Cyanobium sp. PCC 7001: one gene and its partner. Each later gene encodes a partner of the first gene's protein in a complex. Links are inferred from orthologs where the notes say so. Each region holds a gene or a part of one and is shown on either strand. Other genes may lie near its edges.

Region 1 (3,442 bases):
GTGCACCTGTGCCGCTGGCTCGGCGGTGAACCCCAGCCCCTGGCCAGTCAGCAGGTGCGCTGGGTGCAGCCCTGCCAGCTCGCCGACTACCCCTTCCCGGCCGCTAACGCCCGCATCATCACGGCCCTGCTGGAGCATCTGGAGGCCGCCGCGTCTGCCGGCGGCGCGTCCAGTGCTGACGCTGCCGCCTGAACCGGTCAGCCTGGAGGCAGACGAACCGCAGCCTGATGGTCGCGTCCCCTTCGGTGCTCTGCCTCGGGGAGGCCCTGGTGGACCGCCTGGGCCCGCCCGGCGGCGATCCGGCCACGGCCGATCCCGATCAGATCGACGACCGTCTCGGCGGGGCGCCGGCCAATGTGGCCTGTGCCCTGGCCCGCCTGGGCACCCCGGTGGCGTTCCTGGGGAGGCTCGGCCAGGACCCGATCGGCGAGGCATTCGCCGGGCTGTTCGCCGGCCGTGGGGTCAACACCGCCGCCCTGCAATGGGACCCGCGGCGCCCCTCCCGGGTGGTGCTGGTGCGGCGTGACCGGCAGGGTGATCGCCAGTTCGGCGGTTTTGCGGGGGATCGGGGCGACGGATTCGCCGATGAGGCCCTGGAGGCCGAACCCCTCGCCGCAGCCCTGGCGGGGGACGGCGGACTGCTGCATGGGGCCGCCTGGCTGCTGGTGGGCACCATCCCCCTGGCCAGGCCGGCCGCGGCGGCTGCCCTGCGGCGGGCCGTGGCCCTGGCCGCCGCGGCCGGGGTGGCGATCGCGGTGGATGTGAACTGGCGCCCCACCTTCTGGGATGGGGCGGCGGCTCCCGACGCCCCCCCCAGCGAGGCCCAGCAGCAGCTGATCCTGGAGCTACTCGGCCAGGCCGCCCTGGTGAAGTGCGCGGCGGAGGAAGCCCTCTGGCTGTTCGGCCGCACTTCCCCCGAGGCGGTGCGGCAGGCCCTGCCCCGCCGGCCCGCCGTGGTGGTCACCGATGGAGCCAACCCCGTGCGCTGGACCTTTGGCGCCGCCACCGGGGAGCTGGCCGCCTTCCTGGTGGCCGTGGCCGACACCACCGGCGCCGGGGATGCCTTCACCGCGGGCGTGCTGCATGGCCTCTGCGCCCGTCCATCCCTGTTGCGGGGTGAGGACCCGGCCGGGGTTGTGGAGCTGATCCGTTTCGCCAGCGCCTGCGGGGCCCTGGTGTGCCAGGCGCCTGGAGCCATCGATCCCCAGCCCAGCGCGGAGGCCGTGGCGGGCTTCCTCAGCGGCCATTGGCAGCGGCCATAGCAGCGGCGTCAGCGCGGGGCCCACACCCGGGCCAGACGGCCCGCCTCAGGATCGCCCCCCTCCGGCAGCTCCAGCTCCACCTGCCAGGCCTCCGCGGGGATGAAGCTCAGCCGCTGCGGCCACTCCACCGCCAGCACCGCGCCCACCTCCCGCGCCGTTTCCTCCTCCTGGGCGAAGAGCTCATCGGCGGCGGCCGGCTGCTCCAGGCGGTAGAGATCGAGGTGCACAAGCGGGCCGTAGTGCTGGGCGAGGGCGAAGGTGGGGCTGGTGATCGGTTCGTCGATGCCGAGGGCCGCCGCCAGGCCCTGCACCAGGCAGGTCTTGCCCGCACCGAGGTCGCCCCGCAGCAGCACGATCGCCGGGCCTGGGGCGAGCAGGCCGGCCAGTTCGGCCCCCAAAGCGCGTGTGGCAGCGGCGTCGGCCAGCGACACACACCGGCAGAGCGGCACGGCAGGGCTCACGCGGATCTTGAACCTCTCTGTAGATTGCCGCTCAAGCGAGCCCGAAGCCTCGGCGTCTCCGCAGCACGTTCACCCCAACGCCCTCCCAGCCGGGAGCGAGCCGTTCTCTGGAGCCGAAGACCCATGGTGGCTACACCCGCTGCACCCTCGTTGCAGACCACATCCTCCTATGTGATCGCTGATCTCGGCCTGGCCGAGTTCGGCCGCAAGGAGATCGCCATTGCCGAAACCGAGATGCCGGGCCTGATGGCCCTGCGCCGCAAGTTCGGTGCCGAGCAGCCCCTCAAGGGAGCCCGCATCGCGGGGTCCCTGCACATGACGATTCAGACCGCCGTTCTGATCGAAACCCTGGTGGCCCTCGGCGCCGAGGTGCGCTGGGCCAGCTGCAACATCTTCTCCACCCAGGACCACGCCGCCGCGGCGATCGCGGCCGCCGGCGTGCCGGTGTTCGCCTACAAGGGCGAGACCCTCGATGAGTACTGGGCCTTCACCCACCGCATCCTGGAGTGGGGCGATGGCGGCACCCCCAACATGATCCTGGACGACGGCGGCGATGCCACCGGTCTGGTGATCCTCGGCACCAAGGCCGAAAGGGATCCTTCCGTTCTGGACAACCCGTCCAACGAGGAGGAAACCGCCCTCTTCAACTCCATCCGCCAGAAGCTGGCCGCCCAGCCGGGCTTCTACTCGCGCATCCACGCCGCCATCCAGGGCGTCACCGAGGAAACCACCACGGGCGTGGCGCGGTTGTACCAGCTGCAGAAAGCGGGCGAACTCCCCTTCCCCGCCATCAACGTCAACGATTCGGTCACCAAGAGCAAGTTCGACAACCTCTACGGCTGCCGTGAATCGCTGGTGGACTCCATCAAGCGCGCCACCGACGTGATGGTGGCCGGCAAGGTGGCCCTGGTGCTGGGCTACGGCGACGTGGGCAAGGGTTCGGCCCAGTCCCTGCGGGGTCTCGGCGCCACGGTGATGATCGCCGAGGTGGATCCGATCTGCGCCCTGCAGGCCGCGATGGAGGGCTACCGCGTCGTGCGTCTCGACGACGTGGTGCGCGATGTGGACATCTTCGTGACCGCCACAGGCAACTTCAAGGTGATCCGCCACGAGCACCTGATCGCCATGAAAGACCAGGCGATCGTGTGCAACATCGGCCACTTCGACAACGAGATCGATGTGGCCTCCCTCAAGCAGTACCCCTGGGAGAACATCAAGCCCCAGGTGGACCACATCCTGCTGCCCAGCGGCAACCGGATCATCCTGCTGGCCGAAGGCCGGCTCGTGAACCTGGGCTGTGCCACCGGTCACCCCAGCTTCGTGATGAGCAACTCCTTCACCAACCAGGTGTTGGCCCAGATCGAGCTGTTCACCAAGGGCGATCAGTACGCCAAGGAGGTGTACGTGCTGCCCAAGCATCTCGATGAGATGGTGGCCCGCCTCCACCTCGAGAAGATCGGCGCCAAGCTCACCGAGCTCACCGCTGAGCAGGCGGCCTACATCAACGTGCCCGTGGAGGGTCCCTACAAGCTGGATCACTACCGCTACTGATCCGCCAGGCTCGCTTCCGGCAGAGCGCTGGAACGAACCTCCCGCCCCATCACCCACCGGTTCAGGCCGGTGGGTTTTTTCATGGCCTTCAGATGGTCTGTCAGAACGCGGCCCTCAGGCGGCCCTCAGAACGGCACTTCCTCTTCGCTGGGCTCGCCACCCCCGAAT
Region 2 (3,482 bases), 910 kb from region 1 along the record:
GTGCCGGCCGCCGTGCCACAGACCGGCGGCGCTGACGGGGTCTGGCAGGGCGAGGGCATGGGGCCGATGCCGACGAGCCTCGAAGGCATCGTGAGGCTGGCCAATGCCCGCAACTACTCCGACGTGCATGTGGGCGTGGGCGAGGAGCCGCGCTACCGCTCCCGTGGCGACATGATCCGCACCGGCTGGCCCGTGACCGATCAGGCCACCTTCAACGACTGGATGCGGGAGATGCTCAGCCCCGCGGAGATCGACGCCTTCCTGCGGGACAAGGAATACGACGGCTCCCACGCCTTCCCCTTCGTGCGGGTGCGGATCAACCTGATGGACTCCCTGCGGGGGCCGGCGATGGTGCTGCGTCTGATTCCGCAGAAGATCGCCACCCTGGAGGATCTGAACTTGCCGGATGTGCTGAAGGAACTCTGCACCCGGCCGAAGGGCATGATCCTGGTCACGGGGCCCACCGGTTCCGGCAAGAGCACCACGCTGGCGGCGATGGTGGACTGGATCAACAACAACATGAGCCGCCACATCCTCACCATCGAGGATCCCGTGGAATTCGTGCATGAGAGCCGCCAGTCGCTGATCCGCCACCGCGAGGTGGGCCATCACACCAAGGTGTTCCACAACGCGTTGCGGGCCTCCCTGCGGGAGGACCCCGACGTGATCCTGATCGGTGAAATCCGCGACCGCGAAACCCTCGCCACCGCGATCGAAGCCTCCCAGACCGGCCACCTGGTGTTCGGCACCCTGCACACCAACTCCGCCATCAAGACCGTGGAACGGGTGCTGGGCATGTATCCCCCCAGCGAGCAGGACAGCATCCGCCGCTCGGTGTCGGAGACCCTGCTCGGGGTGATCGCCCAGGGACTGATCAAGACCACCGATGGCGAGCGGGCGGCCTACCACGACATCCTGATCAACACCGATGCCTGCCGCGATTACATCCAGCGCGCCGAGCTCGACGAGATCGAGGAGATCATGCGGCGCAGTCGCTTCGATGGCATGGTCACCAGCAACCAGTCCCTGCAGGACCTGGTGGAGGCCGGCCGGGTGACCCCGGACGATGCGATCGCCCAGAGCCTCAAGCCGAACGAACTGGCCCAGGCCCTGCGCGGACGCACCTGAAGCCCTTCCACTGATCCATGCCGAGGGCCGGGATCAGTGGAAGGCCAGCCGGGCCAGAATCAGCACGGTGAGGCCCACCGAGAGGCCCAGCATGGCCAGGCGTCCGTTCCAGATCTCGGCCTGGGGGGTGAAGCCACGCCGCCAGGCATTGAGTTCGGTGGGGCTGACCGGCTCGTGGCTGGCATCCTCCGCCAGCGGTTCACCCTCCTGCGCTGGAGCTGGCTGGCTGGCGGCATCCGGATCTGCAGGGGCCATGAATGGGAAGCCGGCAGCGTTGGGTCAGCCTAAGGGCACCGAACGGCAACCCTGCGGGCCCCAGCCCCTGGGCAAGAGCCCAGGCCCAGGCCGGCAGCGCCAAGGACAGGTGCTAGAAACAGGGTGTCGCCCCATAGAGCTCTCCGGCCCGCTCCAGGGGCCAGCGGGCTGCCACGCCCAGCCCTGCGGGGCTGCTCTGGCCGGCCGCCAGGCGCTCGCACGCTGCCACGGCGATCATGGCCGCATTGTCGGTGCAGTACGGCAGAGGCGCGACCCGCCAGTGCAGGCCGTCCCGGGCGGCGCGGTCCTCCAGCAGGCCCCGCAGCCGCCGGTTCGCCGCCACGCCGCCCACCAGCACCAGGGTGTTCAGCCGCTGATCCACGGCGCAGCGGCAGCTCCGCTCCACCAGCACCTCCGCCACGACCTGCTCGAAGCTGGCCGCCAGATCGGCCACGGGCAGGGGGCCGCCGTCCTGCTCCAGCTGGCGCACCAGCCGCAGCATCGCCGTCTTCAGGCCGCTGAAGCTGAAGTCGTAGGGATGGAAGCCCCCCTCGGGTCTGGACACCCGTCCCTTGGGCAGAGGGAAGCGCCTGGGATCCCCGGGGGCCGACACGGCCTGGATCGCCGGGCCGCCGGGGTAGCCCAGATTCAGGAGCCGGGCCACCTTGTCGAAGGCCTCGCCGGCCGCATCGTCGTGGCTGCGGCCAAGACGGGTGTAGGCCCCGGGGCCATCCACCCGGATCAGCTCGGTGTGACCGCCACTCACCAGCAGCACCAAATAGGGACCGGGTGGCAGGGGTTCACCGAGCTGCACCGAGCAGAGGTGTCCCTCCAGGTGGTGGATGCCGAGAAACGGCTTGCCGTGCAGCCGCGCCAGGGTGCGACCGGTGACCGACGCCACCAGCAGCGCCCCCAGCAGGCCGGGCGCCGCCGTGGCGGCGATGGCGTCCACATCGCCGGGCCCCAGGCCGGATTCGGCGCTGACGCGGGCGATCAGGCCGGGCAGGGCCTCCACGTGGCGCCGGGAGGCGATCTCGGGCACCACGCCGCCCCAGCGGGCGTGCTCCTCCACCTGGGAGGCCACGGCGCTGGCGAGCACGGTGCGATCCCGCACAATCGCAGCCGCTGACTCGTCACAACTTGTTTCGAGGGCCAGAACCGTCGGCATGGCGCCCGGAGAGCTCCCCTACTGTCCGCGAGTGACATCCTGCCCCGTGGCCCAGCGCGGCCGCAGGGTTCCGCAAGGCACTCCTCCCGGCTTCCTACCCAGACATCCCATGCGACGTCTTCTCCCCCGCCTGTGCGCGGTTCTGCTCTCAGCCTTCCTGCTGTTCGGCTTCGCGCCCGTGGCCAGGGCGGACGCCTCCGTGGCCGGTCTCACCCCCTGCGCCGAAAACCCCCGCTTCCAGCAGCGGGCCGCCGGTGCAGAGACCGACCAGGCCAAGGCGCGGTTCACGGTCTACGGCGAGGCCCTCTGCGGCACTGACGGTCTGCCCCACCTGATCGTGGACGGTCGCTGGAGCCATGCCGGTGATTTCCTGATCCCGGGCCTCCTCTTCCTCTACATCGCCGGCACGATCGGCTGGGCTGGTCGCTCCTATCTGATCGCGATCCGCGGCAGCAAGGACGCCACCATGCGCGAAATCCAGATCGACATGCCCCTGGCCTTCAAATCCACCCTCTCGGCCGCGGTCTGGCCCCTGGCCGCACTGAGAGAGTTCACCGACGGATCGATGATTGAAGCCGACTCCAAAGTGACCGTCTCCCCTCGCTGAAACCTGGAACCATGAAGAAATTCCTCACCACCGCTCCCGTCGTAGCTGCCGTCTGGTTCACCCTCACAGCCGGAATCACGATCGAGATCTTCCGATTCTTCCCCGATCTGATTCTCCATCCTCCGGCCTGATCCCCCTCAATCCCAGGCGGCCCGCGGGCCGCTTTTTTCATGGCCAGTCGGAGTCGGTCCTAGCCGGATCAGCCCAGCCCGAGCCGCTGCTCCAGCAGCTGCAGCGATGCCTCCAGGTCGTCGTTGATCAGGCTGGCGTCGAACTCGGCCTCGGCCTCCAGCTCCACCCGGGCCCGCTGCAACCGCCGCTGGA

What was found. The genes of interacting proteins can lie anywhere in the genome.
Region 2: the proteins of tsaE (region 1) and tsaD are in contact, whole or in part, in a crystal structure (PDB 6N9A), measured with the Thermotoga maritima proteins. The link is inferred for Cyanobium sp. PCC 7001 from one-to-one orthologs. Residues at the interface, in WP_004082108.1 of Thermotoga maritima: Leu37, Gly38, Lys46, Lys57, Val59, Lys60, Ser61, Thr63, Phe64, Thr65, Leu66, Met67, Val69, Pro71, Tyr82, Arg83, Leu84, Asp86, Asp88, Phe89, Asp93, Ile128, Asp130, Glu131, Arg134; in WP_004082750.1 of Thermotoga maritima: Cys10, Asp11, Arg49, His50, Leu82, Gly84, Gly135, Gly136, Glu154, Thr155, Leu156, Asp157, Asp158, Ser159, Glu162, Asp165, Lys166, Arg169, Leu170, Tyr175, Lys213, Thr214, Leu217, Tyr218, Gln221, Arg222, Asn324.

What each region holds. Positions count from the first base shown.
Region 1 is NZ_DS990556.1:2,107,297-2,110,738, forward strand. What follows is about bases 1-2,709. They hold tsaE (tRNA (adenosine(37)-N6)-threonylcarbamoyltransferase complex ATPase subunit type 1 TsaE), read right to left. Parts: upstream 1,730-2,709; coding sequence 1,271-1,729; downstream 1-1,270. Other genes in these bases: mutT (8-oxo-dGTP diphosphatase MutT), read left to right, coding at 1-192; CPCC7001_RS10365 (carbohydrate kinase), read left to right, coding at 228-1,262; ahcY (adenosylhomocysteinase), read left to right, coding at 1,847-2,709. Outside these bases: more of ahcY, read left to right, coding at 2,710-3,274; CPCC7001_RS10380 (single-stranded DNA-binding protein), read right to left, coding at 3,400-3,442. UniProt on the Escherichia coli protein: Required for the formation of a threonylcarbamoyl group on adenosine at position 37 (t(6)A37) in tRNAs that read codons beginning with adenine.
Region 2 is NZ_DS990556.1:1,193,543-1,197,024, forward strand. Bases 524-3,482 are described here. They hold tsaD (tRNA (adenosine(37)-N6)-threonylcarbamoyltransferase complex transferase subunit TsaD), read right to left. Parts: upstream 2,552-3,482; coding sequence 1,496-2,551; downstream 524-1,495. Other genes in these bases: CPCC7001_RS05825 (type IV pilus twitching motility protein PilT), read left to right, coding at 524-1,128; CPCC7001_RS05830 (hypothetical protein), read right to left, coding at 1,162-1,383; CPCC7001_RS05840 (photosystem I reaction center subunit III), read left to right, coding at 2,661-3,158; CPCC7001_RS05845 (photosystem I reaction center subunit IX), read left to right, coding at 3,170-3,289; gmk (guanylate kinase), read right to left, coding at 3,358-3,482. In the rest of the region: more of CPCC7001_RS05825, read left to right, coding at 1-523.